Regions from separate parts of the Sporosarcina sp. E16_3 genome, predicted to be linked through region 2. Evidence: riboswitches for the same ligand, from Rfam matches in the RefSeq annotation. Region 2 holds a riboswitch; the other holds the start of a gene.

Region 1 (7,998 bases), on a different contig from region 2:
ATGCGCCGTTTCAAACCACTCAACTCCTTTTACGGTTGATTGTTTTCGAACAATCTGTACATACCTGTATCAATCGGCCGTGACACATGCGGCGCAATCACTCGGACTGCTGCACAAACTTTATTCACATCGATACCGGTATCGATACCGAGCGTATCGAGCATGTTGACAACATCCTCAGTAGCGACATTACCTGTTGCTCCAGGTGCGAACGGACAGCCACCCAAGCCGCCTGCAGACGTATCAAACCGGTTGATACCTGCTTGTAGCGCAGCAAAAATATTTGCTATCGCCATTTTGCGTGTATCGTGAAAATGAGCTGTCAACAGTACGTTTGGAAATTCCTCTTTCAACGTCTTGAACAACTCATAACTTTCACGGGGATTCGCCTTCCCGATTGTATCCGCGACACTTAGTTCGTCTGCACCCATGTCGACAAACCGTTTACATAGTGCAACGACATCCTCTATTTCTATCTTCCCTTCATACGGACAATAAAACGCAGTTGAAATACAAGCCCGTATAAAAATGTCATTTATTTTTAATCTCGCAAAGACGGGCTGGAGCGCATCGATGCTGTCATCTGTTGAACGGTTAATGTTTTTCATGTTAAATGTATTGCTCACCCCAACGAACACGGCAATACTAGTCGCGCCAGCTTCAATTGCAAGCTCGGCACCTTTGTCATTCGGCGCAAGGACGAATTGCCTGCCGACCTTCTTTGATTTTTCTACAATTGTTTTTGCATCCGCCATTTGCGGCACCCATTTCGGTGAGACAAACGAAGTTAGCTCCATTTCTTGAATGCCCGCCCCTTGTAAAGCTTCAATAAATGCTAGTTTGTCGTTTTCGGCGACATGTTTCTTTTCGTTTTGTAGTCCATCACGTGGACCAACCTCGATTATTGTAACGTTATTTGGTAAAATGAACATATCATCCCTCCTCTAGTATATTGTAATGAAGGGATGCATATACAGGCAACTTAAATAAGGGAATGGGGGAAAAGAAATGTCGAAAGAAATCGTAATTATCAGTGCGGTTCGTTCTGCTATCGGATCGTTCCTTGGTTCATTGAAAGATATACCGGCAACAGATCTTGGGGCGACAGTTATCAAAGAGGCATTAAAACGTGCAGGGGTAGCGCCAGAGAGCGTTGACGAAGTGATCATGGGGAATGTCCTACAGGCGGGATTAGGTCAAAATCCGGCGCGACAAGCGGCCATAAAAGCGGGACTACCTGAAACCGTTCCTGCTCTGACAATTAACAAAGTATGCGGTTCTGGATTAAAAGCTGTGCATCTTGCACGTCAAGCAATTATTGCAGGAGATGCGGATATTATTGTTGCAGGCGGTATGGAAAATATGAGCCAAGCCCCTTACATAATGAAAGATGGCCGAGAAGGCTTTAAAATGGGGGACCAAAAAATTATCGACAGTATGATCTCTGACGGACTATGGTGTGCATTCAATGATTACCATATGGGCATCACGGCAGAAAATCTTTGTGATCGCTATTCAATTACACGTGAAGAGCAAGATACATTTTCGGCAACATCGCAGGCAAAAGCTGCGGCGGCAATTGAAGCCGGAACTTTTGCTGAAGAAATCGTTGCGATTGAAATTCCGCAGCGTAAAGGTGATCCTATTATTTTCGATCAAGACGAATACGTCAAAGCCGGAACAACTGCAGACAAGCTCGGTAAACTTCGACCAGCATTCAAAAAAGATGGCAGTGTGACAGCGGGGAATGCTTCAGGCATTAACGACGGCGCAGCAGCATTTGTCATCATGTCGAAAGAAAAAGCTGACGAGCTTGGCTTGACACCACTAGCAACAATCGTAGCCAATGGTAATGCTGGTGTGGATCCTTCGGTTATGGGTCTGGGCCCTGTGGAAGCAGTTAAAAAAGCGCTCACTAAAGCCAATATGCAACTATCCGAGATTGATTTGATTGAAGCGAACGAAGCATTCGCAGCACAGTCAATCGCAGTCGGAAAAGAACTGGAATTTGACGCATCAAAACTTAATGTCAACGGCGGTGCAATCGCACTTGGCCATCCAATCGGGGCTAGTGGGGCACGCATCCTAGTGACACTTCTTCACGAAATGAAACGTCGTGATGTGAAATCCGGACTTGCCACGCTATGCATTGGTGGGGGTCAAGGTGTCGCAACCATCGTTACACGACCATGAACGAAAGTAGGTGAAATAAATGGCGAAAAAACGTAAACAAACTACACCACAACCGAAAAAAAGGGCTAACGAAGGATCTGTATATTCCGATGCACTTGATGATGATATTCTTGAGAAATTGAAAGCGGCAAAAAAGGCATTGTCAGCTGTTGAAGAGACGAAAGAAGAAGAACGCCAAGAGCAACTTCGCCTTGAACGCAAAGAACGTGAGAAAAACAAAAGTTTTGGGGAACTACTCAAAGAGTTCGGAGATACTGGATCGAAGTTTTAAAATGGAGCACCGGCTGCAACTTGGCTGGTGCTTTTTTAGGTGCCAAACAGTCCAACCATTATGTTAGAGTCCAACGAACGCGGTGATTTCCAACCATTGTACCGAAGTGTCTAACAAACGCAGTAGAGTGTCCAACCATTTTGCTGAAGTGTCCAACAAACATGACAAACTGTCCAACAAATAAAAAACGCTGCCCCATAAGTTGCGGGACAAGCGTTATTTTCATTTCTTCGCCATCCGCTCTTGCGCCATTCTCACCATTTCTTTCACCATATTACCGCCAATCGGGCCACCGATTTTCCCCGCCTGTTCCGACGTTAGTTTTCCGTTATAGCCCTTCGTCAGTGGAATGCCTAGTTCCTTCGCAATTTCGAATTTCACGTTGTTAGGTTCAGATTTATCCACGTCGTAGCCTTGGGCTTGCATGACGTCCGCTTTCAGCCGATCTAATGCTTGTCGTGCACCTGGCACTAAAATTCTATTATTTCTAGCCATTTTATCTCCTCCAGTAAGCTGTAGTGTTCCCGAAATAAATCAAATTACAACCGCAAATTGATGAAATAACAACTGTTAATAAATTTTCCCCATTCAGTTCAGTAGTACAAAACACAAAATAACAAATCAAATAACACAATAATTAACTAGATTTCAGCAGATGTTTCACACCATTTCTAGTTACTAATTAGCACCGTATGTAGTGGTGCTTTTTCATTTCTTGAACTTATCAGATATCTAAAGTTAAAACTTATCTTTAAAAGGTTTTATTGGATATATATAGTATAGAGGGTAAAGGAGATTGATACGTAGTCATTTCTAATTCACGTTATTTTTAAAAAATGAAACTTAATATTTGCTAAAACGTATTAATAAAAGTACCGTTACTCAACGACTCTACCAAAATACGGAATTTGCCTAGGGGGAAGTTTGATGAAAAAGAAAATCTTTAGAGTGATTGCTTTAAGTCTTAGTGTGCTTATTATCATCATAGGAATCACTTTAAGTCTTTTTTACGTGTTGAACAATGGTAATCCTATTACAAAATATATAGCAGACAAAAAAGTGCCGACATATTTGTCGGAAAAGGGATATGCAGAAGAAGAGATAAATGAATCTCACTTTATAGAACCAAAACACACTATAAACAGGAAGTTTTTTCACGGTCACTATAGGGTAGTTTTCAAAGATGAAACAGATATAACGTATTATTATGGAATCACAAAAATAGGAAACAAGGTAAAACAGTTTTGTGAGAAAGATAAACTAACTCCCGCTGGAATTACTGAAATTGTCCAAGATGAAACTAAACATAGCGAAAAAAATTGCACCAATTCACTTAATCGGTATTAGCAAAAGGGCAAGTTTGGTCCTTTTTACATATTTGCATTTTCAAGTTTTTGGGTTGGTAAATATCATCTTTTCTCTCTCGATTATCCTTCAATTTAACCACTAAATTAGCAGTGGTTTTAACACGTTATATTCACCTTAGAATATTTATTGCAAGGTGATTGCTTCTTCTGTCAATCCAATTGTAAAAACGAGTGTGATTTATATGTAAACATTGTTGTATAGGCATTTTAAAGACCGCTAATTCAGAATCGAATTAGCGGTCTTTAAAATGCTTTAATTTGAATTCTGTACCACTCCACTGAACGGGTTACAAACTAAGAGGATCATGCTTTTTTTATTCCCCGATAAAAAGGGGGTGCACTCGGAAAATTTGATAGTTTTTTTCAATTACACAAACTGTTCTTCCTGACGAATAATAATGAAACGCTCGTCAATGCAGTTTGATAGGGCTGACTCAATTAGCCATTCGGGCCATGCAGACGCAAGATGGTTGGTACGCAATCCGCTTTTTTGAAGTCAGTCTTCAAGTTGCACTTCCACAAAAAATGGTACGTTTACTGCTTGGTTAACACATAAAGATTGGAACCTGATAACGTGGTTCTAAAAAAGTGTACCTGTCGCCAGTAAAGCAAATTTTCCGCCAAGGCTGTGCAGTTCATCGTCAGAATCGCCTGTAGGTTACTCGTCTACTAAGGTCCATCCTCCGGTAGTTCCGCCTTGTAATCTAACTATACCCGCACTGATTTAAGATAAACCAATTTTAATAAAAGAATTTTATTGATTCATTGGATAGTAGCGATAGAAGGTTAGAAAAAATGATAAGGATGATTGAATCAACTGTCTATCCGAGGAGAAAGAAGATTCCCTATCTTATGAAAATAGGCTTGACTGAAACAGACTATCAAGTTACGATACACTTACTAACTAAAACTGAATAGTGAATTCTTATCAAGAGAAGTTGAGGGACTGGCCCTATGACGCTTCAGCAACCAGCCGTCAGGTGAGGTGCTAAATCCAGCAGGCGAGCGATGTCCTGACAGATGAAAAGGAACGAATTAGATATCGTAAGCCTTCTTTTCATAGAAGGTTTTTTTGTGATTTTGCAGGATAAGTAGAATAGGTTTACTAGAGAAACTAAAGCTGCAAAAGGTATTTTAGTAGCTAATACATAATCACGTTTTTCATTCGAAATGGCATGTTATTGAAATTTATTCACCATTACAACTAAATTCACGTACAGAGAGAGAGAGATCAGCTATGTCGACTCACCTAATTAAAGAGGAACTTCAAAAAAGAATTCTTATCATCGATGGAGCAATGGGAACGATGATTCAAAACGCGAATCTATCTCCGGAAGATTTCGGTGGGGAAGAATATGATGGCTGTAATGAATATTTAAATATCGTTAATCCAGTCGTTATTGAAACGATTCATCGTGGTTATTTAGAAGCGGGTGCCGATATCATTTGTACGAATACGTTCGGTGGAACGCCAGTTGTGTTGAATGATTATGATCTTGGAGACCAAGCACATGACATTAACTTCCGCGCCGCACAATTTGCGAAGAAATGCAGTGCTGAATTCTCTACAGATGAATGGCCACGTTTTGTAGCAGGTGCAATTGGGCCAACGACGAAAACGCTATCTGTCACAGGTGGAATTACGTTTGACGAATTGACACAGGACTTTTACATACAAGCAAAAGCATTAGTTGAAGGCGGAAGTGACTTAATTTTACTAGAAACTAGCCAAGATATGCTGAACGTCAAGGCCGCTACAATTGGCATTAAAAAAGCGTTTGAAGTTACGGGGATAGAACTTCCAATTATGATTTCAGGAACAATTGAACCGATGGGAACGACGCTAGCTGGCCAAAGCATTGAAGCCTTCTATATTTCCATTGAGCATGTTAAACCACTTTCTGTAGGCTTAAACTGTGCAACTGGACCCGAATTTATGAGGGATCATATCCGCTCGCTGTCAGAGATATCGGATGGCTATGTTAGCTGTTATCCGAACGCTGGATTACCAGATGAAGAAGGGCATTACCATGAATCGCCCGAATCACTTTCTAAAAAGTTAAAGGGTTTTGCAGAAAAAGGTTGGTTAAATGTGGTGGGTGGATGTTGCGGAACGACTCCTGCACATATTCGAGCACTACGAGAAGCGGTGAAGGATTTGGCGCCACGTAAGCCGGCGGAATCAAGTCGTGGTCATGTTTTATCTGGGATTGAGCCCCTTCAATATGATGAATCAATGCGTCCATTATTAATTGGCGAACGCACGAATGTAATAGGATCTCGGAAATTTAAACGACTAATTATAGAAGGCAAGTTTGAAGAAGCATCTGAAATTGCACGTGCCCAAGTAAAAGGCGGCGCGCACGTTATTGATATTTGTCTTGCGAACCCAGACCGTGATGAGTTAGAGGACATGTCCGAATTCATGAAAGAGGTTGTGAAAAAAGTTAAAGTACCACTTGTCATTGACTCGACGGATGAAAATGTGATTGAGGAAGCGCTAAAGTATTCACAAGGTAAAACAATTATTAACTCCATCAACCTAGAAGACGGGGAAGAACGTTTTGACGCAGTGATGCCACTTGTGAAAAAGTATGGTGCCGCTGTCGTCGTAGGGACAATTGATGAAATCGGAATGGGCGTTACGCGTGAACGAAAACTTGAAATCGCGGAGCGTTCATATGACTTGCTTGTCAACAAATGGGGCCTTGCGCCGGAAGATATTATTTTCGATCCGCTCGTATTCCCAGTCGGAACAGGGGATCAACAATACATTGGTGCAGCAGTAGAAACGATTGAAGGCATTCGTTTAATAAAAGAAAAGATGCCACGCTGTTTAACGACGTTAGGTGTAAGTAATGTATCATTTGGACTGCCGCCGGTCGGACGTGAAGTGTTGAATGCCGTTTATTTATACCATTGTACGCAAGCAGGGCTTGATTTTGCGATTGTGAATACAGAGAAACTGGAGCGCTTTGCGTCTATTCCAGAGCAGGAAATTAAAATGGCGGACGAGCTTTTATTTACCACAACGGACAAAACACTTGCTGATTTCACTGATTTTTATCGCGGTAAGAAAAAAGAGAAAACAGAAGATGATATTCCAAAAACAGTTCCTGAACGTCTTGCTTATTACATTATTGAAGGAACAAAAGAAGGGCTACTCCCTGATTTGGAAGCTGCACTTCAGATGTATGATACGCCGCTTGATATTATCAACGGGCCGCTGATGAAAGGGATGGCTGAGGTAGGGCGCTTGTTCAATGAGAATAAACTCATTGTTGCCGAAGTACTGCAAAGTGCAGGTGTTATGAAAGCATCTGTTGGCTACCTAGAAGATTTCATGGAGAAAAAAGAAGACGATTCCGGTAAGGGGAAAATCGTGTTGGCAACAGTCAAGGGTGATGTGCATGATATTGGGAAAAACTTGGTCGAGATTATTTTAAGTAATAATGGCTATAAAGTAATCGATGTTGGCATTAAAGTTACACCCGCTAAGCTGATTGAAGTCATTCGTCAAGAAAAGCCGGATATCATTGGTTTGTCTGGCCTACTTGTTAAATCTGCGCATCAAATGGTGATTACAGCGCAAGATTTTAAAGAGGCGGGTATTGATGTACCAATCCTTGTAGGGGGAGCAGCTCTGTCTCGTCGTTTCACAGAAACAAAAATATCTGCTGAATACGACGGTCCGGTGTTATATGCAAAAGATGCCATGCAAGGGCTTGATCTTGCCAATCGTTTGCAGGATAAGGAAGATAAAGTGGTTTTATTGGACGACTTGGTTATCCAACAGGAGAAACGTGTACTAGCGGAGGCGGTTCGTGCTTCCAAAACTGCGGTTGCTGTATTGGAGAAGCCAGTGAAAACGGTCCGTGAAGATGTTGAAGTCTACATTCCGAAAGATCTTCGACGACATGTGATGAGAGATTATTCCGTTGCCCACCTTCATCCTTATGTCAATATGCGCACATTGATTGGCCATCACTTAGGTCTAAGGGGATATAGCGATAAGCTAATCGAAAGAGGAGATGAACGTGCAACAGGGCTCCATGAACTAGTCACTGGGTTCTTACGTTCGGATCTATTAAAACCACGAGGGTTGTATCAATTTTTCCCTGCGCAGGCAGATGGCGATGATGTAATTATCTATGATCCAAAAGACGC
Region 2 (7,998 bases):
AGACCACCTGCGCCGATAATCCCCGCCATCGCGGTATACCCAACGAGTGCAATGGCCGTTACAGTAATTCCCGAAACAAGTGCAGGCATTGATTCTGGTAATAGGACTTTAAAAATAATCGTCCTCGTTTTAGCTCCCATTGACTTCGAAGCTTCAATTACACCTTTATCAATTTCCTGTAATGCAATCAACACCATTCTTGCATAAAATGGTGCCGCCCCAATAATAAGAGCCGGCATCGCTGCATCCGGTCCGCGCATTGTGCCAAGAAGAAATTTCGTAAACGGAATAAGCAAAATGATTAATATGATAAACGGGATGGATCTAAAGATATTGACGAATGCCCCTGAAATAATATTGACCAACTTATTCGACCACAGTTGACCGGGACCAGATAAGAAGAGCAAAACGCCAAGTGCTAATCCTATAACGAATGTTAAGATTGTCGAAACTGTAGTCATATAAAGTGTTTCCACTGTTGCTTCCCACATTTTAGTCCAGTCGACATTCGGAAAAAGGTTTTCAATCATTACCGATCACCTCCGTCTGAACATCATTTTCATGAAGATAGTGAATTGCTTCCTCAATGATTACCGAATCGCCAAGGAGCTGAAGTATGAGTGTGCCGTATGCTCCGCCATGTGTATGAGAAATATTCCCTTGAACGATATTGACATCGACAGTGAATTTCCGAATAAGACTCGCGAGCACAGGCTGCTCTGTTTTCTCTCCTACAAAAACAAGCTTGATAAGCGTTCCAGAAGGAAATTCTTCTTTAATATGCGCCATTGCCTGCTTCGCTTCTATTGGCTCTGTCACTTGAGAGACAAATCGCTTCGTAATCGCTTCCTTCGGCGATTGGAATACATCAAGGACATCCCCCAACTCAACAACTTTCCCTGCTTCCATAACTGCAACTCTGTGGCAAATTTTACGGATAACGTGCATTTCATGTGTAATAAGAACAATTGTCAGTCCAAGTCGTTCATTGATGCCCGTTAAGAGATCAAGTATCGAATCCGTCGTTTCTGGATCAAGGGCTGAAGTCGCTTCGTCACAAAGAAGGACTTCAGGGTCGTTTGCAAGCGCACGGGCAATCCCTACGCGCTGCTTCTGACCTCCGGACAATTCGGATGGATACGCATTTTCACGACCACTCAAACCGACTACTTCAATCAATTCCGCCACTTTCTTTTCACGCTCGACTTTTCCTACACCCGCTATTTCAAGAGGGAAAGCGATATTTTCCCTTACTGTTCTAGACCACAGTAGGTTAAAGTGTTGGAAAATCATACTCACTTTTTGTCGTGCTTCCCGCAGTTCTTTACCTTTGATTGCTGATATTTCTAGACTTCCTATTTTCACACTGCCCGATGTCGGCATTTCAAGACCGTTCAGTAGTCGGATCAACGTACTTTTTCCTGCCCCGCTGTAGCCGATGACTCCAAAAATCTCACCGTCAGCAATTTCAAGCGATACATTTTCGACTGCAGAAATACTTCCTGGCCCTTCACCGAATCTTTTATTAATATCCGTTAAATGAATCATCTATTTCACCTCTAAAAAATTGTTTTGTTACTAACTCTGTCTAGCTTCAGGCGCCAGACGCTCGGGTCATAAGTCAGCCCAGCTATGCGGTAGTTCGCCGCTACGCCGTTCTGCCTTATGCCTGTCGCATCTAAGCAGGCGCCTTCCGCTTGGGCCTGCAGGAGGCAGGTCATGCAGCCTTTGCCGCAGGACGCGGCGCTCTTTGGCTGCGATCCCTTTAGAATACAAAAAAGCCTTCCTGCAGACGGGCAGAAAGGCTTAACGCTATATTAAAATAAACGTTTGTCCAATCTCTCATCTTTCAAAGCTTACGCTTTGTGTGACTTGGCACCATTTCACTTTCGTGACGGTTGCCGGGCTTCGCAGGGCACTATCCCTCCACCTCTCTTAATAAGAGTGACTATTCAATTGAATGTTAATACGTAGTATATCAGTACTATACATCCGTTGTCAATCTATTTTTTCTAGTAGATACGGAACTGACTGAAACGCATATATTTTATGGATTACAACGCCATCCTTTTGTATAAGAAGGCAAGGAACGCTTTCGATTTCATAGTCAATTGCGATGTTTTGTACATAATTCAAATCTGCTTTCCCAATTGGTATTTCCGGTCTCATGACGTTAATAACGTTCATCATTTTAGAAGCGACCGCACATGTTCCACACATCGGTGTATATAAATAAAACGCTGCTACTGAAGACCCTTTCAAAGCCGTCTCCCATTGTTCGCGTGTCCAAGTTTCCATTAATTCTACATCCTTTAAATTAGAAATTCCGGTCGAATTTTAAAATTCGCACCTTGTAGTATTGTAGCTAACACTTTATACGGTGTTGTCTCCACTTCTCGGTAAACCTTTTCCGTGTACAAATGGATTGCCGCTGGGAACTCTCTTTTGAATAATATGCGGGTCTTTTCTCCATCTTCATCCGCATCAACGAAGACGAATAGTTCATGTTCTTCGTAAGGTGCAAGCAACTCTTCAAGCCGATAAGGACTTACTGTGCCGTTCGTACAAATAATCTCGACAGGCTCAATAAGTATTCGTGCCAAACGCTTCTTATCCGAACCACCTTCAACGATAATTACTCTTTCATCCGACACAAGATGCCTCCTCTATTGCTCTGTTCTATATAGAGATGCAAAAAACGCCGGAAAAATACCGGCGCCTTGTTTTAGTTATTCTCCGACAGTCATTTTTTCATACGCTTCAGCTGACATAAGTTCGTCTAGCTCAGAAACATTTGAAGGTTCAACGACGATCATCCATGCGTTTTCATACGGTGATTCATTGACGAATTCAGGGCTATCTTCAAGTCCTTCGTTCACTTCAATGACTTTACCGCTGATAGGTGCATAAAGTTCAGATACTGTCTTAACTGACTCAACGCTTCCGAAAGGCTCGTCCGCTTTGATGTCATCGCCGACAGATGGAAGTTCAACGAATACGATATCGCCAAGTTCAGATTGTGCAAAGTGTGTAATACCGATACGGTAGTTACCGCCTTCGTCTTTTACCCATTCATGCTCTTCAGAATAACGCAGATCTTTTGGTGTGCTCATTCCGTATCCCTCCAAATAAATAGTTTCATTCTCTTCAATTCTGTCATATTTCTTGGATAAAGACAAGATAGGAAATTAGTTACCCCATACTTTGTCGAATTCATCTTCCTTGAAACCAACAGTCACTTTACCGTCTCCAAAAACAAGCGGTCTTTTAATCAGCATACCGTCAGATGATAGCAAGCTGATCTTCTCTTCATCTGTCATTGTGGGTAATTTATCTTTCAAATTAAGTTCTCTGTATTTCAGCCCACTGACATTGAAAAACTTTTTCAATTCCAGTCCGGATGCCGCAATCATCTTCCCAAGCTCTTCTTCTGAAGGAGGAGCCTCTGCTATGTTCACTTCCTGGAAGTCCAGGTTGTTCATCTCAAGCCACTTCTTAGCTTTCCTGCATGTTCCACACTTTGGATAACCGTAGTAAATTAATCCCATACCGTAACGCCTCCATTTTCGCCATTATAACAGAAAAGACGTCCAGGTACCTATTGGGCGTTCCATGTATAGGTGACTTTTGATTGCTTTGGAATTGAATGACTTCTATACGATTACCGGGATGTCTTGATATGTACTTAGCACTTAACAAATGCAAAGCAAGGGAGTTTTTTGTGGTTATTACTAGGAAGTAGTTTCCAATACCGCTTCGTCGCTTGGTGATGGCCTCCCGTAATGAGCCCCCCAGAAGATCACTGTCGGTCTCATTACTCCGGCTCACACTTGTCGCTCCTTCGCTAGATTCATTCGCCGTACAAGGGAAATAGTATAGGTTCTATAGAATTCTAAATTAATCGTGACGATTATATAGTATCTCTATTTTTTTTAATGAGGTGTCACCTTCTTATAGAACCCCACATAATCTTTGCTAAAAGTAAGCAAGGAACACATTGTACTACGTACTAGAGTGCCCGAAATTTCATTTTCGGGCACTTACACTCTTTATAGAAAGTCTTCTATTCTTTTCTTCCAAAGAAACTGCATTTTCCACTTAAATAGTGTAGGTACGCGACAGGCGAATAATCACAACAGGATAACTAAAAAGGTGTGGCTAAAAGTGACGGAGCACTTCTAGCCACACCTTTCCCTCAGTAATAGTGTCGTGATTATTTCGCCGAAAGCGAACCGGAAATAACCCAGTGAAAAATAGCGATTTCCAAGCCCTTCTCGCCAGCGTTTTATGCAAATATATGGTTATTCAACAAACGTATTAAACGATATACTTCTCCGCTTCGATCAGCTTAACCGACGCTTCACGTTTTTTCGCTATGATATTATACGGATTTGAGCGTGTCAATTTACGCAGTGCAGAAATCATCATGCGCTGGTTGTCGCCATCAACAGCTGCCATCAGTGTTTCTTTCGCATCTCTTTCAATATCCTCAAATGCTTCTTGACAGAAGATTTGTGTGTAAAGAATCTTCTGTTGTTCTTTTTCTTCCCCGTTACGCGCAATTGCTTTTTCTGTACGTAGAAGTGCAGACTCCATTGCGAAGACATTATTAGCGATGTCTGCAATGTTTACAAGTACTTCTTGCTCAGCTTCTAGCTTCGTGCCGAAACGTTGCGCGGCAAGACCCGCAGCTAGCAAACCGATTTTCTTGGCGTTTTTAACAAGTACTTTTTCTTGTGCAAGTGCTTCGTCACCGATTTCTTCTGGCATCATCATTAGAAGTTCCGCTTGAAGTGCTTGCGCCTGTTGTAGCAATGGCAATTCGCCTTTCATTGCTTTTTTCAGGAACGTGCCTGGCACTAGCAGACGGTTGATTTCATTCGTTCCTTCAAAAATACGGTTAATGCGTGAATCGCGGTAAATGCGCTCTACTTCATATTCTGCCATGAAACCATATCCGCCATGAAGCTGTACTGCTTCGTCAGCGATGTAATCCAATACTTCAGATCCCACGACTTTATTGATCGAACATTCGATTGCGTATTCTGCGATTGCTGCCGCAATTGCTTTGCCGTCTTTTTGCTCTTCAACACTCAACTGGCTTTGACGCTCTTCAAAGTAGCCAACTGTACGGTAAATCAAGCTTTCAGCTGCATACAGTTTAGATGCCATCGTTGCTAACTTTTGTTTCGTCAAGTTGAATGAAGAAATTGGCGTTTTGAACTGCTGACGTTGATTTGTATAGGTAATTGCAAGTTCAAGCGCACGTTTAGATCCACCCATTGTGCCGACTCCTAATTTGTAACGGCCGATATTCAAGATATTGAACGCAATAATATGTCCGCGACCAATTTCACCTAACAGGTTTTCAACTGGCACTTCTGCGTCTTGTAAGATTAGCGTACGAGTAGATGATGATTTGATACCCATCTTTTTCTCTTCAGCTCCGACAGATACACCTGGGAATTCTTTTTCAACGATAAACGCAGTGAATTTATCGCCATCGATTTTCGCGTAAACAACGAAAATATCCGCAAATCCAGCGTTCGTAATCCACTGTTTTTCACCATTTAAGATGTAGTGTGTTCCGGCAGCATTCAACTTTGCATTTGTCTTCGCACCCAATGCATCCGAACCAGAACCTGGCTCAGTCAGTGCATATGCAGAAATTTTGTCGCCTGATACAGAGTTCGGCAAGTATTTTTGCTTCTGCTCTTCATTTCCGAAAAGGACGATTGGCAACGTTCCAATACCAACGTGTGCGCCATGGGTGATTGAGAATCCGCCTGCTACAGACATTTTTTCTGAGATAAGTGCAGACGCGATTTTGTCGAGCCCAAGGCCGCCATATTCTTCAGGTACATCCGCTCCCAGAAGTCCAAGATCCCCGGCAGATTTCAATAGTCTTACAGAGTGTTCGAATTCATGATTTTCAAGATTTTCCACAACAGGTTGAACTTCGTTTTTCACGTAGTCTTCTGTTGTTTTCGCAATCATTTTCTGTTCATCAGTAAAATCTTCAGGCGTAAATACCCGACTTGCTTCAATGTCTTCTGTTAGGAATGCTCCACCTTTAATCAGGTCGTTTGTTTTTAATTCAGTCAATGTTGTTTCCTCCTTTTACTCTCAAGAGAGTGAATGTCCACGATTAATATAAATTTCACTGTTTGTTTACTAGTGTTACAAAAGCTCAAACACGCCGGCTGCACCCATTCCGCCGCCGATACACATCGTAACGACTCCGAACTGTTTCCCTTGACGTTTTAATTCACTCATCATACGAATCGTTAAAATAGATCCCGTTGCGCCAAGTGGATGCCCTAAAGAGATTGCTCCACCGTTGAAGTTCACCTTATCCATATCAAGGCCTAAATGACGGATAACCTGTAGTGACTGAGACGCGAACGCTTCGTTCAACTCCCATACATCGATATCCTCAATAGAAAGCCCTGCAATTTTAAGTGCTTTTGGAATGGCTACAATTGGTCCAATTCCCATCACTTCAGGTGGCACGCCTCCTACAGCAAATGACAGGAACTTCGCGATTGGCTTCAGGCCTTGCGCTTCTGCCACTTCACGGTCCATCACAAGTACTGCACCCGCTCCGTCTGATGTTTGCGAGGAGTTACCTGCCGTAACAGTACCCGTTACTGAAAATGCCGGACGCAATTTCGCTAATCCCTCTACGCTTGTTCCGTGACGGACTCCTTCGTCCATTTTAAATGTGAAATTCTTCTCGCTATATTTACCATTATCATCTACAGAACGCTTAACGACTTCGACTGGGACGATTTCATCATCGAATTTCCCGGCAGCAATCGCTGCACCTGCTTTTTTATGAGACAGTACGGCAAATGCATCCTGTTCTTCACGCGTGATACCGTATTTTACTGCAACTTGCTCAGCAGTGTGACCCATTCCCATATAATACTGTGGAGCCGTTTCTGCTAAGTGAGCATTCGGTCTGATTGTATTCCCCATCATCGGTACCATACTCATTGACTCGACGCCGCCTGCAAGTATCGCCTGCGAGTGACCAAGCATGATGCGCTCAGCTGCATAAGCAATTGACTGAAGGCCAGATGAACAGAACCGGTTTACTGTAATAGCAGGCGTCGTGTCCGGAAGACCTGCAAGTGCACCAATATTTCGTGCAACGTTCATCCCTTGTTCAGCTTCAGGCATCGCACAGCCAATGATTAAGTCATCAATTGGGCCGTCATAGCCACCCGCACGTTTCAACGTTTCTTTAATGACAAGTGCCCCTAAATCATCCGGGCGTACGGTTACAAGAGAACCTCTACCCGCTTTTCCCACCGGTGTCCGTGCACCGGCTACTAGTACTGCTTCACGCATTGAATTTCCTCCTTTTTGCTATACAATACAAACTTAGTTGCGCAGTGGTTTGCCTTTTACGAGCATGTGCTGCATACGCTGTTGTGATTTTGGTTCCGCCACAAGGCTAAGGAACGCTTCACGTTCAAGATCCAACAGATATTGTTCGTCAACAAGTGTTCCGTATGGTACTTTTCCGCCGGATAAAACAAACGCCAGCTTCTTCGCGATTTTCAGATCATGTTCGCTGATAAAGCCAGACAGGAACATCCCCTCTGCTCCGAGAAGCATCGTCGCATAACCCGAATCACCTGTAACGGGGAATTTCTCACGTTTAGGTGCTTTATAACCCATGTCAAACAATGCAATAGCTGCTTGTTTCGCATCATAGATTAAGTGATCTGCATTGACACTAATACCATCTGCGAAATCGAGGAAGTTATTTTCACGTGCTTCGTCTCCCGATGTGGAAACTTTTGCAGTCGCAATTGATTCGAAAACTTTATTGGCAACAAATTGATAGTCAATATGGACGCCCTTCGGCAATCCTTTTAAATGTTTTGTATAAAGCCCTACGTTTCCACCACCGCCTGGTATCAAACCAACGCCGACTTCAACGAGCCCCATATAGGTTTCCATTGACGCCTGAATATGTGCTGCCGG

What was found. Region 2 has a riboswitch for S-adenosylmethionine ahead of I2483_RS11085 (methionine ABC transporter ATP-binding protein). Riboswitches for the same ligand answer to the same signal wherever they lie in the genome.
Region 1: linked by a shared signal. The riboswitch ahead of metH (methionine synthase) and the one ahead of I2483_RS11085 (methionine ABC transporter ATP-binding protein) in region 2 are both predicted to bind S-adenosylmethionine.

The regions. Positions count from the first base shown of each region.
Region 1 covers NZ_JADPRX010000014.1:25,135-33,132, reverse strand. The annotation lists gene I2483_RS10085 (alpha/beta hydrolase) at 1-14, opposite strand, end outside; gene I2483_RS10080 (hydroxymethylglutaryl-CoA lyase) at 30-932, opposite strand; gene I2483_RS10075 (acetyl-CoA C-acetyltransferase) at 1,009-2,193, shown strand; gene I2483_RS10070 (YqkE family protein) at 2,213-2,464, shown strand; gene I2483_RS10065 (hypothetical protein) at 2,523-2,690, opposite strand; gene I2483_RS10060 (alpha/beta-type small acid-soluble spore protein) at 2,687-2,959, opposite strand; gene I2483_RS10055 (DUF3139 domain-containing protein) at 3,392-3,811, shown strand; SAM riboswitch class I at 4,754-4,858, shown strand; gene metH (methionine synthase) at 5,069-7,998, shown strand, end outside.
Region 2 covers NZ_JADPRX010000016.1:61,719-69,716, forward strand. The annotation lists gene I2483_RS11080 (methionine ABC transporter permease) at 1-530, opposite strand, end outside; gene I2483_RS11085 (methionine ABC transporter ATP-binding protein) at 523-1,548, opposite strand; SAM riboswitch class I at 1,840-1,945, opposite strand; gene I2483_RS11090 (thioredoxin family protein) at 1,999-2,298, opposite strand; gene I2483_RS11095 (toprim domain-containing protein) at 2,313-2,654, opposite strand; gene gcvH (glycine cleavage system protein GcvH) at 2,730-3,113, opposite strand; gene I2483_RS11105 (arsenate reductase family protein) at 3,189-3,548, opposite strand; gene I2483_RS11110 (acyl-CoA dehydrogenase family protein) at 4,318-6,105, opposite strand; gene I2483_RS11115 (acetyl-CoA C-acetyltransferase) at 6,181-7,356, opposite strand; gene I2483_RS11120 (3-hydroxyacyl-CoA dehydrogenase NAD-binding domain-containing protein) at 7,390-7,998, opposite strand, start outside.